2 regions of the Sphingomonas sp. LR60 genome follow, and region 1 is predicted to be linked to the other one. Evidence: predicted binding sites of a transcription regulator. Region 1 holds the regulator's gene; the other holds the start of a gene.
The links. Region 1 encodes LexA, which represses DNA repair genes until DNA is damaged. Its sites were predicted from a motif close to GTTCCNCNCTTGTTCT; they were not measured.
Positions count from the first base shown of each region.

Region 1 (5,706 bases):
TCGTCGGCGCTTCAAACACGCGCCGCGCATGGCATCGCTTTGATACAGCGGGCTGTCGAACGGCGGCTGGAGGCGGAGCGCGACCAGCTCGTCCTGTGGGTGCCCGTGGCATTGGGGGCGGGCGCGGCGGCGTGGTTCGCGCTGCCTGACCCGCGAAGCTGGGTTTCGGTGCTGTTGCTGGTGCTGGCGACGGGGTCGGCGGCGCTGGCGGTCGCGCGGGGCGGGCGTGCGCCCGTGCTGGCGGCGGTACTCTCGGTCGCCGTGGCGATGGGGCTGGCGCTGACCTGGGCGCGAGCGGAGCGGGTCGCGGCGCCGGTGCTGAGTCGGCCGGCGATCGCATGGCTGAGCGGGCGCGTCGAGCAGATCGAGCCATTGCCGGCACGGCGGTTGACCCGAGTGACGTTGACGGTCTCGAAATGGGACGGGGAAGGCTCCGCACCGGCGCGGGTGCGGGTTAATTTCGATGCGCAGGCGGCACCGGGCGGGCTGGTACGCGGCGCGACGATCCGGGTTCGGGCACGCTTGATGCCCCCCGCGCCACCCGCCGTCCCCGGCGCCTATGATTTCGCGCGGGTAGCGTGGTTTACCGGCCTCGGCGCGACAGGCCGCGGCTTCCCCAATAACGATCACCAGCCCCGGCGAGGCGGGCGCAACCGACATTCGCGCGGCGTTGACGCGGCATATAGAGGCGCGGCTGGCGGGCAGCGCGGGCGGGATCGCCGCGGCGCTGGCGACCGGGGATACCGGCGCGATCGACGAGCAGGATGCGGAGGCGATGCGTCGCGCAGGGCTCGCGCATCTGTTGTCGGTCAGTGGGTTGCACATCACTGCCGCGGTCGGATTGGTGATGTGGCTGACCCTGCGGCTGCTGGCGCTGTCACCGCGGCTGGCGCTGACCGGGCGGCTGCCGCTGGTCGCCGCCGCGGCGGGGGCGGTCGCGGCGATCGGCTATACGTGGCTGACCGGCTCGCAGGTGCCGACGATCCGCAGCTGTGTCGCGGCGCTGATGGTGCTGGTGGCGCTGGTGCTGGGGCGCGAGGCGCTGACGCTGCGGCTGGTCGCGGCGGGGGCGATGGTGGTGCTGCTGTGCTGGCCGGAGTCGGTGGTCGGGCCAAGCTTCCAGCTTTCGTTTGCGGCGGTGACGGCGATCATCGCCTTTCACGAGCATCCGCGGGTCCGAGCGTGGTTCGGCGAGCATGAGGAAGCGCGGTGGCGGGCGGGGCTGCGCGCGGTGGCGTCGTTGCTGCTGACAGGGCTGCTCGTCGAACTGACGCTGATGCCGATCGCCGTCTATCACTTTCATCAGGCGGGACTTTATGGAGCGATCGCCAATATCGTCGCGATCCCGCTGACGACGTTCGTGGTGATGCCGGCCGAGGCGGTGGCGTTGCTGCTCGATACCATCGGGCTCGGGGCACCAGGGTGGTGGGTGGCCGATCGGGCGCTGGCGATCTTATTGTGGATTGCCAGGACAGTAGCGGGGGCCCCGGGCGCTGTGACGGCGCTGCCGGTGATGCCGCGGGCGGCGTTCGGGGCGATGGTGGCGGGTGGATTGTGGCTGGCGATATGGCGGACGCGGTGGCGTTATATCGGGCTCTTGCCGATCGTGGTCGGTGCGATCTGGACGGTCGCGACTCCGGTCCCGGACCTGATCGTCACCGGTGACGGGCGGCATCTGGCGCTGCGTGGAGACGACGGCCGGGTGGCGATTTTGCGTGATCGTACAGGGGATTACGTCAGCGATCTGCTCGCAGAGGCGGGCGGGCTGGATGGTACGCCCGCGCTGCTGAGCGAGGTGGAGGGCGCGCGGTGCAATCGCGATCTGTTCTGGATGGAGCGGCACGTGGACGGGCGTGTCTGGCGCGTGCTGGCGACGCGGAGCCTGTATCTGGTGCCCTCCAAGCAGCTGATATCGCTGTGTCGGCGCGCGGATGTGGTGGTCAGCGAGCGGCGGTTGCCGCGTCGGTGACGGGGACGGTGGCTGACGCTCGGCCGAACCACGCTGGCCCGGACGGGTGGGGTGCGGGTGACGTTTGCGACCGGAAGCGTCGCGACGGTGCGTGCGGCGGACGACGCGCATCCGTGGGTGATTGCGAGTCAGCATCAGGCGCGGGACGCGGCGAAAGGCTCGCCGATGTTTGCGGGAGGGTTGTCGATGTTGCCTGTTGCGGGCTCGAACGCGACGCGGCCGTGACGGGTCTGTCGCGGTGCTGCGAGATTGTGGGGTTTGGTTGGCGGCCAGCGCTAAGTCGTTGCGAAGGTTCGCCCAACTGGGCCCCGGCGTTCGCCGGGGTGGTGCGTGAGGGTCGCCGTGCGGGCCTTGCCGACGCTTCGATGTTTGCGAAGGTTGTGCCTATGCGGGCTGTTCGCCGAGCGTTGAGAAGAAGCGGGGCCCCGGATCAAGTCCGGGGCGACGGTCTGGGTTTCTACGAGTAACGCCGCAGCAAGCCGGCGAGCTTGCCCTGTACGCGGACCTGCGCGGGGGCGTAGCGTTGCGGGTCGTAGGCGCGGTTGGCGGGATCGAGGCGGATCATCGCACCTTCGTGGCGGAAATATTTGAGCGTCGCCTCGCTGTCCTCGATCAGCGCCACGACGATCTCGCCGTCACGCGCCACTTCCTGACGACGGATCAGCGCATAGTCGCCGTCGAAGATGCCGGCCTCGACCATCGAGTCACCCGCCACCTCCAGCGCGAAATGCTCGCCCGCGCCGAGCAGCGCGGCGGGCACCGGAAGCATCGTCGACCCCTCGAACGCCTCGATCGGGACGCCGGCCGCGATCCGGCCGTGCAGCGGGATCTCGACCACGTCGTTGGCTGGCTCCGGCATGGTGCGCTTGACTGAGGGCGGCGCGGGGCGCTTCGCCTCGGGGCCACGCTCGGGCGCCTTGATAACCTCGAGCGCGCGGGCACGGTTGGGAAGGCGGCGGAGATAGCCGCGTTCCTCGAGCGCGCTGATGAGACGGTGGACACCCGACTTGCTCTTCAGCTCCAGCGCGTCCTTCATCTCCTCGAACGAGGGCGAGACGCCCGTATCGGCGAGACGGTCCTCGATGAAGCATATCAGCTCGTGCTGCTTGCGCGTCAGCATGTCCGGGCGCCTTCCTAGTGAACGGATTGCGAACCTTTATGGAACATAGCGCTGTCCGTCAAGCGATCATCAGGATTTCCGCCGAGTCGCCTGCGCGTGCCGCCGGGGCGTGCGGATCGCGCACAATCAGGCAGGTCGAACGCGCGAGCGTGCGCAGCATCGAGCTGTCCTGAATGGTCGAGGCGAAGGCGCGGCCGTCGCGCAGTTCGGCGCGCAGATAGTCGGTCCGCTCATTGTTGGCGGGCAGGTCCTCGCCGAGCAACGCGCGAGAAACTTGAGGAAGAGGATCGGCGGCCCCGCCGAGATGCGCGACCAGCGGGCGAACGAACAACAGCGCCGTGACGAACGCCGACACCGGATTGCCGGGCAGCCCGACCACCGCCATGTCGCCGCGCCGACCAGCGAGCATCGGCTTGCCAGGACGCAGCGCGATCCGCCAGAAATCGAGCGTCGTGTCGGCGGCGAGCAGCGCGGGGCGGACGAGATCGTGGTCGCCCACCGACGCGCCGCCGGTGGTGACGAGCACGTCGGCGTCGATGGCGGTGAACGCCTCGGTCAGCCGGTCGAGCCGGTCGGGAAGGATGCCGAGGTCGACGATCTCGACTCCGCTGCCCGCGAGCAAGGCGCGGATGAGCAAGCGGTTGGATTCGGGGAGCGCGTCGCCAGGGGTGCCGGGTTCGACCAGTTCGTCGCCGGTTGCGGCGAGCGCGACACGGACCGGGCGCGCGACGGCGATCCGCGCAACGCCGCCCGTCGCGGCGACCGCCAGGCGGGCGGGCGTAAGCCGCTGCCCCTGCTCGACGAGCACGTCGCCCTCGGCGAAGTCGAGCCCGCGGCGGCGAACATTGCGACCGTGATGCGGAGGGCCTTCGCCGTCGAGGCGCAGCGTTTCGCCGTCACGCGCGGCTTCTTCCTGGACGAGCACGGTGTCCGCACCGGTCGGCATCGCGGCGCCGGTGAAGATGCGGATCGCCTCGCCCGCGCCGACCGTGCCGGAGAAGGGCGTGCCGGCAGCGCTTTCGCCGATCACGCGAAACGGGCCGGGCAGGTCGGCGAAGCGGAGCGCGTAGCCGTCCATCGCCGACAGGTCGGTCGACGGCTGCGTGCGCCGCGCGATGACGGGGGCGGTGGCCCAGCGGGCAAGTGCCTGATCGAGCGGCACGTCAATCGTGTCGACCGGACGGCCGAGCGCGAGGACGCGTGCCTGCGCCTCGGCGACCGGGAGCAAGGTCACGGCGCGCGCCAATCGCCGGAGCGGCCGCCGCGCTTTTCGAGCAAGCGAATATCCCTGATCGTCATTGCCTTATCGATCGCCTTCGCCATGTCGTAGACGGTCAGCAAGGCGGTGGAGACCGCGGTCAGCGCCTCCATCTCGACGCCGGTCTTGCCGTCGGTGGCGACCGTCGCCGTGGCGGTGATGCCGGCCGCGTCGGGCACGAGATCGAGCGAGACGCGGGTGATCGGGAGCGGATGACAGAGCGGAATGAGGTCGCTGGTGCGCTTCGCGGCCATGATGCCGGCGACGCGGGCGACTGCCAGGACGTCACCCTTCTTCACCGCGCCGTCGCGGATCGCGTTCAGTGCCACATCGGACATCGTGATCGTGCCGGTCGCGACCGCCTCGCGGCGGGTGATGGCCTTGTCGCCGACATCGACCATATGCGCTGCGCCGTCGGCGTCGAGGTGGGTGAGGTTCGTCATCTATCAGGCGGGGTGCCGTGGGGCACGTGCTTCGACAGGCTCAGCACGAACGGTTGATTGGCAGCTCGGCATCGTGATCGTGACAAGCTCAGCACGAACGACGGATGGGCGGCGTGGCATTCCGGGCGACCCTAGCCGACCATCGCGCGGGTTGCGGCGGCGACGTCGGCGTGGCGCATCAGCGCTTCGCCGATCAGGAAGCAATGCACGTCATGCGCGGCGAGTTCGTCCAGGTCGGCGCGGCTGGTGAGCCCGCTTTCGGCGACGAAGGTGCAACCGGCCGGGGCATGCGCGATCAGATCGTAGGTGAGGCGGAAATCGACCGCGAAGGTGCGCAGGTCGCGATTGTTGACGCCGATCAACCGGGTCTTGAGCCGGGCGGCGCGCTCCATCTCGGCAGCGTCATGCACCTCGACGAGCACGTCGAGCCCCTGTTCGATCGCGGCGGCCTCGCATTCGGCCATGCACGCATCGTCGATCGCGGCGGCGATCAGCAGGATCGCGTCGGCACCGATGCTGCGCGCCTCGACGACCTGCCACGGATCGACGGTGAAATCCTTGCGGAGCACGGGGAGGTCGCAGGCGGCGCGCGCGGCGATCAGATAGTCCTCATGGCCTTGGAAGTAGTGCGCGTCGGTGAGCACCGACAGGCAGGTCGCGCCGCCTTCGGCATAAGCGCGGGCGTGCGCGGGCGGGTCGAAATCGGCGCGGATCAACCCCTTGGACGGGCTGGCCTTCTTGATCTCGGCGATCAGCGCGTGGCGGCCGGCGGCGACGGTCGCGTCGAGCGCGGCGCGGAAGCCGCGCGGCGCGCTCTGTGCGGCGGCGCGCACGGTCAGGTCGGCGAGCGAGGTCGCGGCCTTGCGCGCGGCGACTTCGGTGCGCTTGGTCGCGCAGATGTCGGCGAGGATGGTCA
Region 1 covers NZ_JASPFK010000001.1:656,614-662,319, forward strand. Annotated here, with positions in the region: partial or broken gene QP166_RS03090 (DUF4131 domain-containing protein) at 1-549, shown strand, start outside; gene QP166_RS03095 (ComEC/Rec2 family competence protein) at 671-1,969, shown strand; gene lexA (transcriptional repressor LexA) at 2,427-3,089, opposite strand; gene QP166_RS03105 (molybdopterin molybdotransferase MoeA) at 3,148-4,323, opposite strand; gene moaC (cyclic pyranopterin monophosphate synthase MoaC) at 4,320-4,790, opposite strand; gene trpC (indole-3-glycerol phosphate synthase TrpC) at 4,922-5,706, opposite strand, start outside; gene trpD (anthranilate phosphoribosyltransferase) at 5,704-5,706, opposite strand, start outside.

Region 2 (5,706 bases), 1.1 Mb from region 1:
ACCCGTCTCTTCGCTCGGCTTTCCGGACTTCGTGCCCCAATCCTCTTCGGTCCATTGATGAAGCGAATTGTCGGCGTCCTTGCCGCCTTTATATCCGCCGCCACGCTTCTTGTATTCGGCGACTGCCAGTTGCGCCTTGCGCGCCGACCATTGGCCCTTCCTGCCGCCTTTCGCGCCCGCGATGACGTCGTCCCTCACCTTTTCCCAGAGCGCAGGATCGGACTTTTCGGCGGTTTCGGACATGAGTGCACCTCCGGCACCTCAACCTCCGTCTCCTAGGAAAGTCGCACGCTCAACCGGCGGTGACGAAGCTGTCCATCACGCGCTTGCGCCCGGCCTGCTCGAAATCGATCTCGAGCTTGTTGCCCTCGATTTCCGCGATCGCGCCATAGCCGAACTTCTGGTGGAAGACGCGCTGTCCCACCGACAGGTCGCCACGTCCCTTGTTCCCCAGGCTCACCGCCGACGAGCGGCTTTCGACGACGCGTGCCGGTTCGCGCGTGAAGGTACGGTTCGACCATTCGCCGCCCGGCTTCGCGCCGAGCGTTCCCGCAGCGCGCTGCCACCCGGGTCCGCGCCCGGTGCCGCGCGCGACATCCGCGAACGGATCGGCGCGCTCGGACCAATTCGCGCGCCACAGGCTCTCGCCGCCGGACATGCTCGTCTCGCTCTCGACATGCTGCGGCGGCAACTCGCCGACGAAGCGCGACGGGATCGAACTGGTCCACTGGCCATAGATGCGGCGGTTGGCCGCATGGAGGATCGTCGCCAGCCGACGCGCGCGCGTGATCGCGACATAGGCCAGCCGGCGTTCCTCCTCCAACGAGCGCGTCCCGCCCTCATCGAGCGACCGCTGCGAAGGGAAAAGCCCTTCTTCCCAGCCGGCAAGGAACACGGTGTCGAACTCCAGCCCCTTGGCGGCATGGATCGTCATGATCGTGACCTTGGGATCGTCGCGCGTCGCCTCATTGTCCATGACCAGGCTGACATGTTCGAGGAACGCGCCGAGGTTTTCATATTCCTCCATCGCGCGAACGAGTTCGGTGAGGTTCTCCAGCCGCCCCGCTGCCTCGGTCGACTTCTCCGCCTGGTACATTGCGGTATAGCCGCTTTCGTCGAGGATCTGCCGCGCCAGCTCGGGATGCGGCAGATCGCGCGCCATGTCGCGCCATCGCGCCACGTCGCCGACAAATCGGCCAAGTGCCTTGCGCGCCTGCGGAGTAAGCTCGTCGGTGTCGAGGATCCGGGCCGCCGCGATCGACAGCGGCACACCTTCGGCCCGCGCGAGCTGGTGCAGCTTGGCGATCGCCTTGTCACCCAGTCCGCGCTTCGGCGTGTTGACGATCCGTTCGAATGCCAGATCGTCGGCGGGTTGATTGACGACCCGCAGATACGCCAAGGCGTCGCGAATTTCGGCGCGCTCGTAGAAGCGGAAGCCGCCGACGATCCGGTACGGCAACCCGATCGCAATGAAGCGATCCTCAAACTCGCGGGTCTGGTGCTGTGCGCGAACGAGGATCGCAACCTCGTCGAGGCTTTTGCCGCCGCGCTGCACCGACTCGATCTCGTCACCGACGCGGCGTGCTTCCTCGGGCCCGTCCCAGACGCCGAGCACCCGCACTTTCTCACCCGCGTCGAGTTCGGTCCACAGCTCCTTGCCGAGTCGCCCGCCGTTATTCGCGATCACTCCCGAGGCCGCGCCGAGGATGTGCGGCGTCGAACGGTAATTCTGCTCGAGCCGGATCACCTTGGCACCCGGAAAGTCCTTCTCGAACTTCAGGATGTTCTCGACCTGCGCGCCGCGCCACGAATAGATCGACTGATCGTCGTCGCCGACGCAACAGATGTTGCGCCGCTCCTGCGCGAGCAACCGCAGCCAGAGGTATTGGACCGAATTGGTGTCCTGATACTCGTCGACCATGATGTAGCGGAAGCGTTGCTGATAGTGTTCCAGTACGCCGCGATCACGCTTGAGGATGGTGAGCACGTGGAGCAGCAGGTCGCCGAAGTCGCAGGCGTTCACCGCCTTCAGGCGCTCTTGGTATTGCTGATACAACTCGCCGCCGCGCCCATTGGCATAGCGCTCGCTTTCACCGGCATCGATCTCGGCGGGCACAAGCCCCTTGTTCTTCCACTCGTCGATCAAACCGGCCAGCGACCGGGCGGGAAAGCGCTTTTCGTCGATGTCCGCCGCGAGGACGAGTTGCTTGAGCAACCGTAATTGATCGTCGGTGTCGAGGATCGTGAAGTTGCTCTGCAATCCCACCAGTTCGGCATGGCGACGCAGCATCTTCGCACCGATCGCGTGGAAAGTGCCGAGCCATGGCATCCCCTCCACCGCGTCACCGACCAGCCGACCGACCCGCTCGCGCATCTCGCGAGCCGCCTTGTTGGTGAAGGTCACCGACAGGATCTCCGACGGGTACGCGCGCCGCGTCCATAGCAGATGCGCCAATCGCGCCGTCAGTGCCGCGGTCTTCCCGGTGCCTGCGCCAGCCAGCACCAGCACCGGACCATCGGTCGTCAGCACCGCATCGAGTTGCGGGGAATTGAGGCCGGCCAGATACGGCGGGTCCTGCGTAGCGGCGGAGAGTTCGGTCACCCCGAACAGTTAGGGAACGCAAACGCCCCGGGCAAGCGAAACGGCGAATACTTACAGTCACGCAAGCGTCGTGCGGCAGACGCATCTGCGTAAAGCGGCGCGCGTAGGCGCACCACGTCGGCACCCACGCCGCGACGGCAAGTCGCCCGCTTCGATGCAGAGGCGACGCATGTCGCGGCAGCCGATCCACGCCAGGAGTAACGTCGATGAACCGTTTTCATTTCGCCGCGCTTGCGGCTGCACTTACGCTCGCCATGTTGCCTTCGATCTCCACGGCCGACCCAGGTCGAGTGCCGCTGACCGCTCGGGTCACCGTGCGCGACCTCGACCTTGCCACTCTCGTCGGCCAAAAGCAGTTCCGCCAGCGAGTCGCTCACGCGGCTGTGGTCACTTGCGGCACCGCCTTCGACATTCACGACCGGCTCGACGTTCTGCGCTGCCATCGTGAGATGCGCAACGACGCGCAGGTGCGTCTTGCCGCGCTTACCCGCGCCCGCGCCATCGAACTGGCGTCGAACACGCGCCGCTGATCCGATGCGAGGGTCGGATTTCTTCATGGGAGATCCGGCCTTTGCAACAATTGCGAGGTTGCGAAGAGAGGAACACACGGCGAGCCGCTGCCAAGCTAGACGGCACAGCGGCCCTGGCGGGCTACATCAATCATGCCGCACGCCTGATCTACTTTAATGGTACGCCGAAGACTGTAATCGGCCATCGGTCATCAAACTGTCATGCTACGCGCCGACAGCACGACTCGTCATGGCATCCAATGTCCTTGAGGCGTCGCCTTCGCCACCACCCGCGGCGAAGCGCTCGTTCGACGGTCCGGTTCATCCCGTGGCTCGATTCGTCTTTCTAGCCGTCGTCCTCGTCGGCTTCGGCTATGCCGGGATCAGCGTGCTGATCGACACGCAGCAGGTCGGGGAGCATCTCGCGCTCGGCGTGTTCGCGTTCCTCGGGCTCGCGCTGCTGATCGCGCTGGGGTTCGAGTTCGTGAACGGCTTCCACGACACAGCCAACGCCGTCGCGACCGTCATCTACACCAACGCGCTGCCTGCGCATTTCGCGGTCGTCTGGTCGGGGTTCTTCAACTTCCTCGGCGTGATGCTCTCCTCCGGTGCGGTCGCCTATTCGATCATCACCCTGCTGCCGGTCGATCTGATCCTAAACGTCGGCTCGGGCGCGGGCTTTGCGATGATCTTCGCGCTGCTGTTCGCGGCGGTGATCTGGAACCTCGCGACCTGGTATGTCGGTCTTCCGAACAGCTCCAGCCACACGCTGATCGGTTCGGTGCTCGGTGTCGGGCTCGCCAACCAGTTGCTGACCAGCGACAGCGGCGGGACGTCGGGGGTCGACTGGTCGCAAGCCACGAAGGTGCTGACCGGATTGTTGATGGCACCGCTGATCGGGTTCGGCGCGGCCGCGTTGCTGCTGCTCGTCATCCGACACATGACTCGCAATCCGCAACTCATGACGCCGCCCGAGGGCGACACGCCGCCGCCGCGCGGCATCCGGGCGTTGCTGATATTCACCTGCACGGCGGTCTCGTTCAGCCACGGGTCGAATGATGGTCAGAAGGGCATGGGCCTCATCATGCTCATCCTGATCGGCTGCGCGCCTACCGCCTACGCGCTCAACCGTACCCTGCCCGCCAGCGAGACGCCCGCCTTCGTCCAGAGCGCCGCAGACGCCCGCGCGACGTTGGTCGCCCATGGTGCGACGCCGGTCGATGCCGATCGTGCGCGCGCGGTCCTCAAGGGAGCGCTGAAGAAGCGCGAGGTGCTGAACGGGCAGACCTATGGCGCGGCGATCACCGTGTCGGACCAGCTCGCCCGCAGCGTTGCCGGCTACGGCTCGCTTAGCCAGGTACCCGCGAGCGCTGCGCCGAACATTCGCAACGATATGTATCTCGTCATGGATACGACGCGGATGATCGCCGCCGCAAAGGACAACGGCTTGAACGACGGCGAGAAAGCCGTGCTGACCGATTATCGCACGCGGCTGGAGCGGGGCACGCGCTACATTCCCCTTTGGGTGAAGGTCGCTGTCGCGCTGGCGCTGGGGCTCGGCACGATGGTCGGCTGGAAGCGGATCGTCGTCACCGTCGGTGAGCGGATCGGCAAGCAGCACATGACCTATGGCATGGGCGCGTCCGCCGAACTAGTGGCTGCGGCGACGATCCTCGCCGCCGATCGCTTTGGCCTGCCGGTATCGACCACCCACATCCTCTCGTCGGGCGTCGCCGGCGCTTCGGTAGCGAGCGGGCACGGTCTGCAACGCCGCACCTTGCTCCAGCTCGCCGCGGCGTGGGTGATGACCTTGCCGGTGGCGATGCTGCTTGCTGGCGGGCTTTACTGGCTGCTGCTGTCGATCGTCAGAGCCGGCGGGCTGTAATCCGCCCGCCCGTTAAGTACGGCCGGCTGGATTCAGGCTTCCACGGACAGCAAAGTCACCCCGGCATAGCGCTCTTCGCCTGGGACGAACAGTTCGCTGGGCTTGAAGCGCCGCGGCGTGATCCGGAGCGCCGAAAGTCCGGCCAGTTTGAAAGCGCCGATCTTCGGCTCCTTGGGGGCACCCCGTCCCGCTCCAGCGTCAGCGCGTCGAGATAGATCTCGCCGTGCTTGGTGTAGAGGATGTGCGGCGCCAAGGTGACGCTGCCCCGATTGTACATCGCGGCGATCGCCTGCAATTTGACGATCGCCTCGAAGACGACGGGAACGCTATCGGGCACCGCCGGCGCGGGCCGGCTTTCGGTTTCGGCAGTCATCGCGCGCCTCTTAGCCGATCGCGCCGCATCGCAGCAAGATCGACGAGCGAAACGCTGCGTTCCCGTCGCTATGGTTATCGCGGACCGATCAGCTTTTGCGCGAAATAGGTCATCTGCAGTGCCTGCAAGCGGGCGCCTTGCTCGATGTCGGCGTCGCCCGAATGACCGCCTGCGGTATCCTCGTAGAAGAGGTACGGCAGCCCATATTCCTTGAGGCGCGCCGCAAATTTCCGAGCGTGCTGCGGCCCGACGCGATCGTCCTTGGTGGTCGTCCAGATGTACGGTTCGGGATAAGGGACGCCGCGCTTGATATTGTGATAGGGCGAGATCGTGCGGA
Region 2 covers NZ_JASPFK010000001.1:1,737,340-1,743,045, forward strand. Annotated here, with positions in the region: gene QP166_RS07900 (hypothetical protein) at 1-243, opposite strand, end outside; gene QP166_RS07905 (ATP-dependent helicase) at 293-2,602, opposite strand; gene QP166_RS07910 (UrcA family protein) at 2,809-3,132, shown strand; gene QP166_RS07915 (inorganic phosphate transporter) at 3,362-4,996, shown strand; gene QP166_RS07920 (hypothetical protein) at 5,052-5,369, opposite strand; gene QP166_RS07925 (prolyl oligopeptidase family serine peptidase) at 5,444-5,706, opposite strand, start outside.
Region 2: QP166_RS07905 (ATP-dependent helicase) is a predicted target of LexA. The motif match lies at 2,605-2,620, and genes of this name have one in related genera.